One region of the Micromonospora sp. WMMD980 genome, then DNA from elsewhere that is predicted to be linked to it. Evidence: riboswitches for the same ligand, from Rfam matches in the RefSeq annotation. Region 1 holds a riboswitch; each other region holds the start of a gene.
The links. Region 1 has a riboswitch for cyclic di-AMP ahead of O7618_RS15060 (C39 family peptidase). Riboswitches for the same ligand answer to the same signal wherever they lie in the genome.

Region 1 (4,313 bases):
GCGCCGGCCCGACGTGCTGGTGCTCGACGAGCCGGCCAACGGCCTCGGCCCGGCTGAGCCCCGAGCCGGTCGACTCGCATCCCGTGCGGTGACGGCCCCGGGAATGGCGGTGGCCGCCCGGTCGTTGCACACACTCCCGGCGCCGCACCGCGAGCAGCCGAACCCCCCTGATCTTTTGAGCGCCTGACGGTGCCCGCACCCCGCCCCCGCGGGTGTGTTGACCCCCGAATGGAGCCCCCACCATGAACACGATCCTGCGTAAGAGCATCCTGGGTGTCGCTGGTCTGGCTTTCACCGGTGGTGTGTTCGCCGGTCCGATCGCCGCGCACGCCGACACCCCCGCCCACGCCGCCACGCCGGTCACGGCCGCCGCGAGCGTGCAGGGTGAGCAGTCGAGCATCAGCCTGAACGACGAGCAGACCGCGAACGTGAAGGCGATCGTCGCGGCGACGAAGAAGGCCGGCCTGCCCGAGCGCGCCGCGGTCGTCTCGATCGCCACCGCCCTGCAGGAGTCGAAGCTGGAGAACCTCGGCCACCTCGGCGACCGCAACGACCACGACTCGCTGGGCCTGTTCCAGCAGCGCCCCTCCAGTGGTTGGGGCACGCCCGAGGAGATCACCGACCCCGAGCACGCCACCCTGGCGTTCCTGAAGGGCCTGAAGCAGGTCGACGGCTGGCAGGACATGCCGCTGACCGAGGCCGCCCAGACCGTGCAGGTCAGCGCCTACCCGGACGCCTACGCCCAGTGGGAGAAGCAGGCCACCGACCTGGTCGCCCAGCACTGGACCAAGTAAGACATGCGAAGGCCGGCACCCGAGAACGGGTGCCGGCCTTCACGCGTGCCGGAAGGAGGTCAGGCGGAGTAACCGCGCGTGGCCATCCAGTTCGCCAGGTCGATGGTGGTGACCCAGTAGGAGGGCAGCGACGGGTCGGCCGAGTCGGCGATCCGCACGGTGCGACCGTCGTTCTGGTAGCCGACCACGGCGATGTAGTGGCCGCCCGGGAACGAGTGCCAGCGGCCGTCGGTGTCGGTGGCGTCGCCGGCGATGTTCGAGACGACGGCCCGACCGTTGCCGACCGCCCGGACGACGTCGGCCTGGAGCTGGTCGATCTGCGCCCGGGTGGCCGCCCCGGGGATCATGCGGGTCCGGTACGGGTCGCCCTTGACCTGCTGGTTGAGCACCCGGGTGGTGTCCTCGGCGGAGTTGGTGCCCATCTCGGTGGTGCCGAGCGCGACGGCCAGGGTGTCCTGGCTGCGCTCGATGCCGGTGGCGCTGAGCGCGTTGCGCACCGCGGCCGGCCCACAGTAGTAGTAGGTGGTCTGCGCCTGGTAGTCGTAGTCGAGCACCTTGCGCGACGGCGGCTTCGGCGCGGCCTTGCGGGTGGTGGTGTCCGGGTCGGCGGCCTTCGTCGAGGGTGAGGCGCTGGCGCTGGGCCGGGGTGACGCGCTCGGTGACGCGCTCGGCGACGGGACGGCGATCCGGGCCTCGCTGCGGCTGGCGGTGTCGCCGAGCCGGGAACCGAGGTCGGCCACCGAGGCGGTGTTCTCCGTCCGGGCCGGGGCGCCGTCGGTGGTGAGTGCGGTGCCGGCGCCGGCGGCCAGCACGAGGGCGGCGGCCGAGCCGGCCATGATCTGGTATGGGCGCTCGGTCGCGAGCCGCCGCAGCTGACGCTTCAGGTGGTGCTTCACGGTGTTCCTCCACGGGGGTGAGCGGCACGCGCCGGCCCGGCGCGCGGAGGAACTCACACGCGCTGGCGGGCGGCAGGGCCGCGGGAAGCGACGCCCGGACGACCGGGCGGGCAAGGGGTCGGGTGCGGGTCGCCGGTCAGGCGAGCGTCGGCACCCGGTGGCCGTGGAGGCGGGGGGACGATCGGGGGGTGGTGGGCACGGGCGCGATCTCCTTCCGTGGCCGCCGACCGGGTTAGCTGACGGATTCGGGCGGGAAGTACGCCCTACCGCGGCCGTGGCTCGCGGATTCACCCCGGTGTTGCTGTGGGTCCCCGGTTCGTGTGTGCACGATTAGGCGGGTCGGCGCGGCGTCGCCATCGGCGATCGAGAACCGCACCGGACGCGCCGACACTACCGGTGGGTACACGCCGTGCCAAGCGGCCTCACCTGCGGAAACGCCAGTGTCGACTACAGATTCGGAACAGCCGGTCACCCACTTCCCTCAATGGGACAAGGGGCGACGACGGCACCGGCAGGCGGAAAGCGGGACATCCGGACGGCGGGAAAACGGGCATCGGGCGCGGCACCGGCCATCGGCCCCGGCGACCGGCGGCCGAGGCACGCTGGTGACCGGCCTCACCACACTCGGTAACGATTCGGCCGACGCCGGCCGCTCAGCCCACCCGGGCCGGCCGCCAGCGGGCGCCCGGCACGGCCGCCGGGACCGCGACGCGGGTCGCGGCCGGCGCCCGGGACGTCGGGACGGGCCGCAGCGCCACGGCCGCCGCGTACGCCTCGGCGGCGAGCGCCCGGGCCGACTCGGCGGCCAACTCGGCGTCCCGCCAGGCCAGGCGCTCCCGCTCGGCGGTCGCCTCCCAGCCGGCCCGCCGCCCGTCGCGGATCGTGCGGGCCAGCACGATCTCCTGCTCCGCCGGGTGGCGGCGCGGATCCCACCCGTTGCGGTGGGCCAGCACGTCGGCGAGCTGGCGGGCCGTCAGGTCACCCCGCCAGTGCGCCGTCATGGCGGCGTGGTGCAACCAGCGTTCCCGCGCCGCGTACTCGTGCGGGGTGTGCGGGGTGTGCGGGGCGGGCAGCGCGCCGGCGCCGGCCAGGCGGCGGGCGGCGGCGTCCGCCTCGTCGTAGGCGGTCCAGGCCCCGGCCGCCTCGCTCTGCGCGGCCAACCACTGCTCGCGGCGGCGGCGGGCGGTCTGCGCGGCGCCGGCGGCGGCCACCGTCACCTCGTCGGCGTAGCGGGCGAGATCGGCGCGGTGGGCGGCTTCGACGTCGACCGGATCGGGATCGACCTCGGCGGCGCCGTCGCGTTCGGGACGGGCGACCAGCACGGCGAGCAGGACGAGGGCGAGCACGGTCAGGGCCGACCAGATGGCGGCGGCCTCGGGGACGTCGGTGAGGAAGTTGAGCAGAACGGTCTGCGACATGGTGGGCACCTGACGGAAGACGAGGGCGGGAGGATTCGCACGGGCCGGTCGGGGCGGGGCGCGGCCGGGATACGGACGCCGCCCACCGCCGACGGGCGGGCGCGGGTGAGGTTCGGCGAACGGCGGCACCGGCGGGCCCGTGGCGGGTCAGCGGGCGGGCGGCGCTCGTGGCGGGTCAGCGGGCGGGCGGGGCCCGTGGTCCGGCGAGGGCCGGCGGCTGGCGGCCCGGGAGCGAGAGCCGGCCCACCGGTGCCGGGGCGGCGCCCGCCAGCGGCGGCTCCGGAGCGCCGGCGGGTGCCGCCTGCCGTGCGGCGGCGGAATCACGCCGCCGCTCGGCGGCGAGATCGCCGCGCTCCGCCCGGGGGTCGGCGGCACCGCGCACCGTCAGGCCGGTGATGGGACCGGACGGGACCGGCGCGGTCGCGGGGGCGCCGGCCGGCAAGGTGGCCGCGCCGAGTGAGAAGGCGACCACCACGGCCAGGCTGGCCAGCATCCGTGCGGCCCAGCGCGCCACCCACCACACGGGGCAGGTGAGCGCGATCGGAAGCACGGGTACAAATTACCCCCGATCCCACCACCGCGCACCGCCGCTCGGCGTGTCGCGACGCACGACCGTCGACGCCGTCACCCCGCCCGGGACGCCCGCCACGCCCGGACGGCTCAGTCCGGCCGGCGCCGCCCGGCGTACTCGATCGAGCGGGCGTCGTCGTCGGCGGCCGGCCTCGGCGCGGGCACGCCCGGCGCGGCGGCGGCCGACTCCGGGTGGGCGCGCCGCGGCGGGCCGAGGCGGCGCATCATCGGCACCTCCACCCAGCGGTGCAGGGCGGCGGCGAGCGCCAGGGTGAGCGCCAGGAAGCCGAGCACCGCGAGCGGGCCCCGCCACCCGGGCAGGCCGGTTCCCCAGTCGCCGGTGAGCCGCAGGACGGTCACCATGACCAGCACGTGGACCAGGTAGAACGCGAACGAGACCTCGCCGAGCCAGAGCATCGGACGCGACCGCCACGGGGTCCGCCGGCCCCGCACGTCGGCGTCCGCCGCGGCGGCGATGACCAGCAGGTACGCCACGGCGAGCAGCGCCGCCCAGAACTCCGCCGGGATCCACAGCGCGGCGACCACCCAGGTGGCGACGAAGATCAGGCTGGCCACGGTGAGGTCGGGGCCGCGCCAGCGTCGGCGGCGCATCAGCTCGGCGGCGGCCGCGCCCA
Region 2 (4,313 bases), 2.9 Mb from region 1:
GGCCTGACCCGCCCCCATGGCTTGTGGGTGGAGACGGGGTGAGCAGCGCGCTGGCGGTCCCGATCAGCCAGACCGCCACGCTCAGCGGCGCGAACAGCCAGGTCACCAGCAACGCCGCCGCCGGATAGACCACCTCGGGGTCGGCCCCGCGCAGCCCGGCCACGCCGAGCGCGAGCAGCGTCAGGTCGGTGCCGAGCCAGCCCAGCGACGTGGTCAGGTGCGCGGCGAGCAGCACTTTGCGGCCGGCGGGGGAGAGTCGTCTCATGCCACCGATCGTCGGCCGCCGCGTGGCCCACGTCGTGGGTCAGGCGGCGACACCAGGCGTACGTCGGTGAGCGTAGTGCTCAGTAGACCGACAGGTGCACGTGGTTGGTGTGGTCGCTGGACGGGTCGCCGTTGCCACCGCTGTACGACTTCCACCCGCTGCTGGGCAACCAGATCCGCTTGAACCAGATCACGTAGAGCACGGCGAGCGGGTCGGCGTTGCGGATGAAGTACGCGGACAGGTTGTTGCCGTACGTCTTGTCCCCGCCGCTGGCGACTCCGCCGAAGCCGTCCTTCTGCGCCGCGAAGTCGCAGGCCCGCCCCTTCGGGTGCTCACCGGAGCCGCTGGGCCGATGGCAGGAGACGTACCTGGTGAAGCCGGCCGCCTTGGCCTGCTGCAACGCGTGCAGCGTGCGCGGGGTGATGCAGCCGCTGGCCGGCGTCGGGTCGTTGACGCTGCACGACTCCGCAGGCCAGGAGCCGTCGGAGTTGCGCTTGGCCGGCTTCGCGTTCGCCGTGGACGTGCCCCGGGTGCTGCCGCCGTCGTCGCCCGCGTCGCTGCCGCGGCTCGGGGCCGGCCGCCGGTTGGCGACCTCCAGCGCCCGCTCGGCCTGGTTCTTGCGCTTCGCCATCAGCGTGACCTGCTTGCGCTGTTCGGTGATCTCGCCGTCGAGCGCGGCGCGGGTGCGGGTCGCCTCGTCCCGGGTGGCGATCAGGTCGCGCAGCGTCCGGTCCTCGTGCGCGGCGACCGTCTCCAGCGCCGCGGCCCGGTCCATGAAGCCTTCCGGCGTCCGGCTGGCGAGCAGTGCCGCGGCGGTGCCCATCCGGCCGGTGCGGTACGCCACCCCGGCGATCTCACCGACCTTGGCGTCGCGTTCGGCCAACTCCACGTCGATGGTCTTGAGTCGGTCGTTGAGCTGCTTCTGCCGGGTCACCGAGCGGTTCAGCGCGGCCTTCGCCTCCAGCCAGCCCTTGCTGGCCGCGTCGAGCTGGTCGCGCAGCGCGGGGGTGCCGCCCTCGTCGTCGCCGGGCGCGGCGGCGAGCAGGCCGGTCGGGGAGGCCGCCCGCGCCGCCGGGGCGGGGGAGACCGGCACGGTCCCGACGCCGAGGGCCAGCGTCGCGACGAGTAGGGCCGCCAACCGGGCGGCCGTCCGTCGTACAGGTGCCACTGTGGGCATTCGCGTGTCCTTCCGTCAACCGCCGACCGGGTTAGCTGACGGGTTCGGGACGGAAGATCCCTACCGCTGACGCGGATGCACCCCACGTACGTGGTTCCCCGGCTCGCCCTGCGGGCGATTAGGCGCCGGCCGCGCCCACGGGTGCCGGAGTGACGCCCGAGGTGTGGCCGCGGCCGAGCCTACCGGCGTTGCCCGGAGCCGGCTCCGCCACCCGGAGCCGGTAACCGGGCAAAACCGGCATAGGCCAACAATAACCACGCTGATTTAAGTCTGTCCTCAATTACCACCCGGTCGGGCCACAGGTGCCGGCTGACGCTCCGGGTTCGATCTGCAACGTGGCGTGGTCGATCGAGAAGTCCTCGTGCAGCGCGGCCCGGGCCGCGGCCAGCACGTTGGCGACCTCGGCGCCCCCGTCGACGGTGAGGTGCGCCGAGGCGACGTCCATGCCCGAGGTGAGCGTCCAGACGTGCAGGTCGTGCACCTCGGCCACGCCGGGCACGGCGGCCAGCCGGTCGTGCACCGCGGTCACCTGGAGGTGCTCCGGTGCGGCCTGCACCAGGATGCGCACCGCGGCGCGGCCGAGCCGCCAGGTGCGCGGCAGGATGAACAGGCCGATCGCCACCGCGACCACCGGGTCGGCCCACCACCAGTCGGTGAGCGCGATGACCAGCGCGGCGCCGATCACGCCGAGCGAGCCGAGCAGGTCGCCCAGCACCTCCAGATAGGCGCCCCGCAGGTTGATGCTCTCCTGCGCGCCGGAGCGCAGCAGCGCGAACGCGGCGACGTTGGCGAACAGGCCGAGCACGGCGACCACGAGCATCGGGCCGGCGAGCACCTCGGGCGGCTCGCCGAACCGGCGGACCGCCTCGACGAGGACGTAGATCGCGACGGCGCCGAGCAGCACCGCGTTCGCCAGCGCCGCGAGCACCTCGAGTCGGTAGAGCCCGAACGTGCGCTGCGGGTCGGTGCGGGCGCGTCGGGTGGCGCTGATCGCCGCGAGCGCCATGCCGATGCCCAGCACGTCGGTGAACATGTGCCCGGCGTCGGAGAGCAGGGCGAGCGAGCCGGTCGTGACGGCGGCCACCGCCTCGACCAGCATCAGCGCGGCGAGCAGCGCGAAGGCGGCCCAGAGTCGCCCTGCGTGGCGGTGCGCCGCGTTCGCCACCGCGCCGCTGTGGTCATGACCTGCGCCCACGCACACACCCTCCGCCTCGTGCCCCGGCCGGAACCAATCTATGCTCACATCGCTATGTGTGCAAGTGAGGGTGGGGTCACGCCACCGGGTCGAGCGTGGTCAGGCGCTGGGTGGCCCGGGAGAGCGCCACGTAGAGCGTGCGGACCCCGGAACCCGGATCGGCCCGGATCTCACCCGGCGCCACCAGCACCACACCGTCGTACTCCATGCCCTTGGCCTGCAGGCTGGTCACCACCTGGAGCCGGCCGCCGCCCAGCTCGCCCAGCCAGCCGGCCACCTCGTCCCGGCGCGGCACCGGCGTGATCACGCCGACCGTCCCCTCCACCTCGGCCAGCAGCGTCCGGGCCGCCTCGACAGTGGCCGCCGGCAGCTCGGCGGCGGCCACCGTGCGCCGCACCGGCGGCACGCCGGTGGACCGCACCGCGTCGGGCAACGCCAGATCCGGGTACAGCCGGCGGATCTCCGCCGCCGCCACCGCGAAGATCTCCGCCGAGTTGCGGTAGTTGGTGGTCAGCTCGTAGCGGTGCCGGCGACGCCGGCCCAACGCCTGGTCCCGGGCCCGGTCCAGCTCCTGCGGGTCACCGGTCCAGGCGGTCTGCGCCGGATCGCCGACCACGGTCCAGGACGCCAGGCGGCCGCGCCGTCCGACCATCCGCCACTGCATCGGCGACACGTCCTGCGACTCGTCCACCACCACGTGCGCGTAGTCGCGGTAGTCCGCCGGACGCTCCCGGGCCGCCGCCCGCGCGGCGCGCTGCCGATCGGCGTACGTGCTCAGCTCCCGCACGCCGCCGGCGAGCTGGTACGGGTCGCGCTTCGGCTTCGCCCGCCGCACCGGCGTGCCGAGCAACGCGTCCAGCTCGTCCAGCAGGGCGATGTCGGCGACGGTCAGCCCGTCGGTGTCGAGCGTCCGGTAGGCGTCGGTGAGCAACCGGATCTCGGCCGAGGAGAGGACCCCGCCGGCGTACCGGCGCAGCCGCTCCGGCCGGGCCAGCCAGCCCAGCACGTGGCGCGGGTGCAGCCGGGGCCACCAGGCCTTGAGGAACTCGCGGAACTCCGGCCGCTCGATGATCTCGTCCTCGAACGCCGGCTGCTCCGGCAGCCGGCCCACCCGCAGCGTGCGGGCCTGCGCGAAGAGCGCGGCGAGCACCGCGTCGAACGCGGCCCGGCGCACCTCGTTACGGCGCGCGCCCCGGGTCAGCGTCCGGTCCCGCACCGCGTCCAGCGCCGGCCGGTCCAGCCGCAGCAGCTCCCCGCGGTAGAGCAGGCGCAGCTCCGCCGGGGAGTCCGGCACCGCGTCCCGGACCGCGCGCTCCAGCACCCGGCGCATCCGCAGCGAACCCTTCACCGCCGCCACCTCCGGCGGGTCGGTCCGGGTCGCGGACAGGCCCGGGAAGAGCGAGCCGAGCGAGTGCAGGGTGGCGGTCTCCTCGCCGAGCGACGGCAGCACCGACGCGATGTACTCGACGAACACGCCCGACGGCCCGACCACCAGGATGCCGCCGCCGGCGTACCGGGCCCGGTCGGAATAGAGCAGGTACGCGGCCCGGTGCAGGGCCACCGCCGTCTTGCCGGTGCCCGGGCCGCCGGAGACGATCGTGACGCCGTTGCCGGGGGAGCGGATCGCCTCGTCCTGCTCCCGCTGGATGGTGGCCACGATGTCGCGCATGCCCCGG
Region 3 (4,313 bases), 1.4 Mb from region 1:
CCGGCGCCACCTCCTGGGCGAAGAGCTGGATGGCGCGCGGTTCGTCGCTGCCGAGGATGAACGTGGCGACGCCGTGTTCCAGGGTGAGGCCGGCGAGCTGCTCGATCCACTGCTCCGGCGGCCCGGCCAGGAAGCCGGTGGACGAGCGGGCGAACGTGCCGGTGACGTTGAGCATCCGGCGGATCGCCGCCGGATCGCGCCCGGCGGCCCGCGCGCCCTCGTCGACGAGCGCGTTGAGCGCCGGCAGGTCGTCCGGCCCCTTCGGCAGGTACGACAGGGACGGCAGCCAGCCGTCCGCGGCCCGGCCGACCAGCCGCAACATGCGCGGCTTGTACGCGCCCACCCAGATGCCCACCGGGTGCGCGGGCGCCGGTCCGCGCTTCGCGCCGACCACCCGGTAGTGCTCCCCGTCCACCCGGATCATCCCGCGCCGCCCGGTGTCCCAGACCTCGCGGACGACCTGGATCGCCTCGTCGAGAGCGTCGACCGCCGCGCCGGGGGAGAGCCGCCGCCCGCCGGTCGCCTCGATCGCGTCCCAGAACGCGCCCGCGCCCAACCCCAGCTCGACCCGGCCGCCGGTGAGCAGGTCCAGGCTGGCCACGCTGCGGGCCAGCACCACCGGTTGGCGCAGCGGCAGGTTGAGCACGTTGCCGGCCAACCCGATCCGGACGGTCGCGGCGGCCACGTACGACATCAGCGTCCAGGTGTCCAGGAAGCCCGGTTGGTAGGGGTGGTCCTGGAAGGTGACCAGGTCGAGCCCGGCCTGTTCGCAGAGCGTGGCCAGCGCGACCACCTGGTCGGGGTGACCGGCGGCGGGGGTGAGGAAGCCACCGAATGCCAGCTCGTGTCCGTGGTCGGTCATCCGTCCCACTCCTCGCGTGATCTTGCCTGGTCCCGCCCCACGGTAGCTCCACCAGCGCGCCGGCGACGGTGGACCCGCCACCGTGGACGCGGTAGTCCGGTCGGGTGAAGAACGTCACAAGAAGTAGGCGATAGTCGTCGATCATCCTTAGCGTCGGTTCCGTTCGCACCCGCGGACACCCCGGGCCGGTAACGCCTAATCCCGCCGCCGGCCCGGTGGTAACCGAACCTCGGGCGGGAGCGGGGGACCCACACGTTCCACGGTGCACGTCACCTCGGGGTGAAGCCGCGACCGGCGGCCGGGCTCCTCGGCCCGAACCCGACAGCTCACCTCGTCGGCGTGGAGGAATCCACATGTCAACTGCATACTCAACCCGGCGCCGCCGGACCCTGGTCGCCGCGCTCGTCGCCGGCGCCGCCACCGGTGCCGCGGCCCTGTTCGGGCCGGCCGCGCCGGCCAGCGCCGCGAGCGTGAACTGGGACGCCGTCGCCCGCTGCGAGTCGGGCGGCAACTGGCACATCAACACCGGCAACGGCTACTACGGCGGGCTCCAGTTCTCCCAGGGCACGTGGAACGGCCACGGCGGGCGGAAGTACGCCGCCCGGGCCGACCTGGCCAGCCGCTCCGAGCAGATCACCGTCGCCGAGAGGGTCCTCGACGGGCAGGGCATCGGCGCCTGGCCGGTCTGCGGCAAAAAGGCCGGGTCGAGCGGCCAGAAGGCTCGGTCCGGCGGCGACAGGGCCGGTTCGAGCGGCAGGACCGCCGGGCCGCGCGGTAAGAAGGCCGGCAAGAGCTCGGCCACCTCCACGAAGAAGGGCACCTCACCGCGTCCGTCGGCCGGTGCGCGGCGCGGTGCGCCGGCCACCGGCGCCTATCTGGTACGCCCCGGCGACACCCTGTCCGAGATCGCGGCGGCCAAGCACGTCGCCGGCGGTTGGCGCGCCCTGCACGCGCGCAACCGTGCCGTGGTCGGTGCGGACCCGAGCCTGATCTTCCCGGGTCAACGGCTCAGCCTGCACTGATCCCCGGCTCGCGGCGTTCCCGCGGTCCGTGCGGGTGCCGTGTCCGCGACACATCCTGCGGGTCGGTGGCACGAGTCCTCGGGACGCGTCGTGGCGACCGGGGACGGAACGCCCGGCCGGGTCATCCGGTCGGGCGTTCGCCGTCGCGACACGCCGGGGTCCTGGGCGTCCGTCCTGCTCCCGGCGTCGACGGTCGGCCGGGCGCGGCGGTTGACGAGGTTCCGTCGCCGGTGGTTGCTATGGTCACGAGGCTCGGCTAAGACGTGAAGAAAGCGCGGATATGACCAACGATGCGTTCTCGGCCGCCGCGAGCCTCGACGAGCTGCTGACCCGCACGCAACAGGCGCTGGCCGCGATGCGGTCCCGGGCCTGCGTGCTCGCCGACGGCGAGCCGGGTGAGCTGCTCCGGGCCGAGGGGGCGGCCGCCGGTGGCCGGGTCCGGGCGGTCGCCGTCCAGGGTGGCCGGTTGCACTCGGTCGTCGTCGACCCGGAATTGGCCGGCGTGTCGCTGGAGGTCCTCTGCGGACATCTGGTCGACGCCGTCAACGACGCGTTGAGCGAGTTGGACACGCGGGTCGGCGACTCCGCCCGGGCGGACACCGACGCGCTCGCCGCCCGGCTCGGCGGCCTGCCCGACCAGGCGGAGCTGTTCAGTCGGACGGTGCACGAGGTGGCCGCGCGCATCCGCCGCGACCGGGACGCGGCGACCCGCGCCGCCCACCCAGCCTGAGCGGTCATCCGTGCCTGAGCGGCCACCGCTGTCTGAGTGCCAGCCGCATGGCCGGTCGCCCGGCCTTGCGTGTCGGCCCGTCCGACGGCGAGCGGTCCCGCCGTGCCGCCCGCTGTCCCGGCACTGGCGGGACGCGCGACATGTGCGCCGTCCTCTTCCTGCTGTTCGGGATTGCGCTCCCGAACAGTGGGAGCGGCCGACCCGGGCCGGGCCGGGAGTTGGAGACACGGAACGGCCGGCCGTCTCCGAGGAGGACGGCCGGCCGCTCGCGTCGGGGTCAGCTCAGCGTGACCGCGGTGTCGTCGACGACGAAGGACGTCTGGAGGGAGGCGTCCTCCACGCCGCTGAAGGAGATGGACGCCGTGGTGCCGGCCAGCGACGAGATGTTGAAGGATCGCTGCGCGTAACCGGTGGCCTTGTTCAGGTTGGAGTAGGTGGCGAGCGTGGTGCCGCCGGCCTTGACGGTCAGCTTGTCGTAGGCGGTGGTCGTGGTGGACTCCGCGCTGTCGATGTGCAGCCAGAACGTCAGGGTCGCCTTGCACCCGGCCGGGATGGTGACCGACTGGCTGAGCGTGTCGGTGTGCGAGGAGCCGTAGCCGTCGAGCCACGCCTTGTACGAGCCGCCGTGCGCCGCCTGGCCGCTGTCGGTGGTGATGACGCCGGAGGAGGCGCTCCAGCTCACGTTGCCCGACTCGAAGCCGGGGTTGGCCAGCTTGTTGCCGGAGCAGCCGCCCGAGGGCGGGGTGGTGGTGGCGGTCGGCGTGGGAGTGGTGCCGCCAGAGCAGGTCGGGTCGCCGGACTGCGCCGGCACGCTGACCGCGTCCCAGGCCGCCTTGACCGTGTTGAACTCGGTGCAGCCGGTCGGGTAGAGGTTCTTGGCCGCCTGCAACGTCCAGGTGCGGTACTTGAGGTAGGACGAGGACGAGGTCTTCAGCAGCATCGCGTTGTACATGATCTTGATGGCCTTCTGGATGCCCAGACCGGTCACGCTGCCGCCGTTGCAGGTGGAGCTGGTCGGCTGCCCGTTGGTGGGGCTGTTGCCGTTGGCCAGCAGGTAGAACCAGTGGTTGCCGGGGCCGGCGGAGGCGTGCACCTCGCCACCGGGGACGCTGCTGGAGTAGCAGTTCGGGTCGCCGAGCGCGCCCGGGTTGTACATGTTGCGGATCGGGCCGGAGCCGACCAGGTTGATCTTCTCGCCGACCAGGAAGTCCGGCGCGTCGTAGCTGGACGGCTCGTTGGCGAACCACTCGGTGGCCGCGCCGAACGTGTCCGCCACGAACTCCTGGGTGCCGCCCCGGGAGATGCCGCCCGGGGTGTGGTCGTCGATGCCGTGGCCGATCTCGTGGGCCACCACGTCCAGCGAGCCGATCCACTGGCCGGCGGTGTTCTTGCCGATCTGCACCTGGCTGCCGTCGTAGTAGGCGTTCTGGTCGTTCAGGCCCACCCGGATCGGCCAGTAGCCGCCGTTGCCGTCGGCGCCGTTGCGGCCCAGCCACTGGCTGAGCATCTTGTGCTCGGTCTGCGCGGCGAACAGCGCGTCGACGCAGCCGGTCTCCCGGTTGGTGGCGGTGCCGTTGCCCCAGGCGTCGTCGGTGCCGCTGAACGTGGTGTTGTTCGCGGCGTCCTGGCAGCTCAGGTTCGTGACGGTCGGGTCCTTCATGGTGTAGGTGCTGCCCGACTTGGTGGTGTTCAAGGTGAG

Region 2: it holds a riboswitch for cyclic di-AMP, as region 1 does, so the genes downstream of both, O7618_RS02225 (hypothetical protein) here and O7618_RS15060 (C39 family peptidase) in region 1, are expected to answer to the same signal.
Region 3: it holds a riboswitch for cyclic di-AMP, as region 1 does, so the genes downstream of both, O7618_RS08945 (transglycosylase family protein) here and O7618_RS15060 (C39 family peptidase) in region 1, are expected to answer to the same signal.

The regions. Positions count from the first base shown of each region.
Region 1 is NZ_JARUBE010000003.1:3,226,238-3,230,550, forward strand. Features, by position in the region: gene O7618_RS15055 (hypothetical protein) at 243-794, shown strand; gene O7618_RS15060 (C39 family peptidase) at 854-1,690, opposite strand; cyclic di-AMP (ydaO/yuaA leader) riboswitch at 1,897-2,037, opposite strand; gene O7618_RS15065 (hypothetical protein) at 2,344-3,108, opposite strand; gene O7618_RS15070 (hypothetical protein) at 3,284-3,658, opposite strand; gene O7618_RS15075 (acyltransferase) at 3,769-4,313, opposite strand, start outside.
Region 2 is NZ_JARUBE010000003.1:366,626-370,938, forward strand. Features, by position in the region: gene O7618_RS02220 (SRPBCC family protein) at 1-7, shown strand, start outside; gene O7618_RS02225 (hypothetical protein) at 345-1,442, opposite strand; cyclic di-AMP (ydaO/yuaA leader) riboswitch at 1,447-1,577, opposite strand; gene O7618_RS02230 (cation diffusion facilitator family transporter) at 1,723-2,637, opposite strand; gene O7618_RS02235 (AAA family ATPase) at 2,714-4,313, opposite strand, start outside.
Region 3 is NZ_JARUBE010000003.1:1,849,766-1,854,078, forward strand. Features, by position in the region: gene O7618_RS08940 (LLM class flavin-dependent oxidoreductase) at 1-862, opposite strand, end outside; cyclic di-AMP (ydaO/yuaA leader) riboswitch at 1,073-1,217, shown strand; gene O7618_RS08945 (transglycosylase family protein) at 1,216-1,884, shown strand; gene O7618_RS08950 (YbaB/EbfC family DNA-binding protein) at 2,165-2,614, shown strand; gene O7618_RS08955 (M4 family metallopeptidase) at 2,892-4,313, opposite strand, start outside.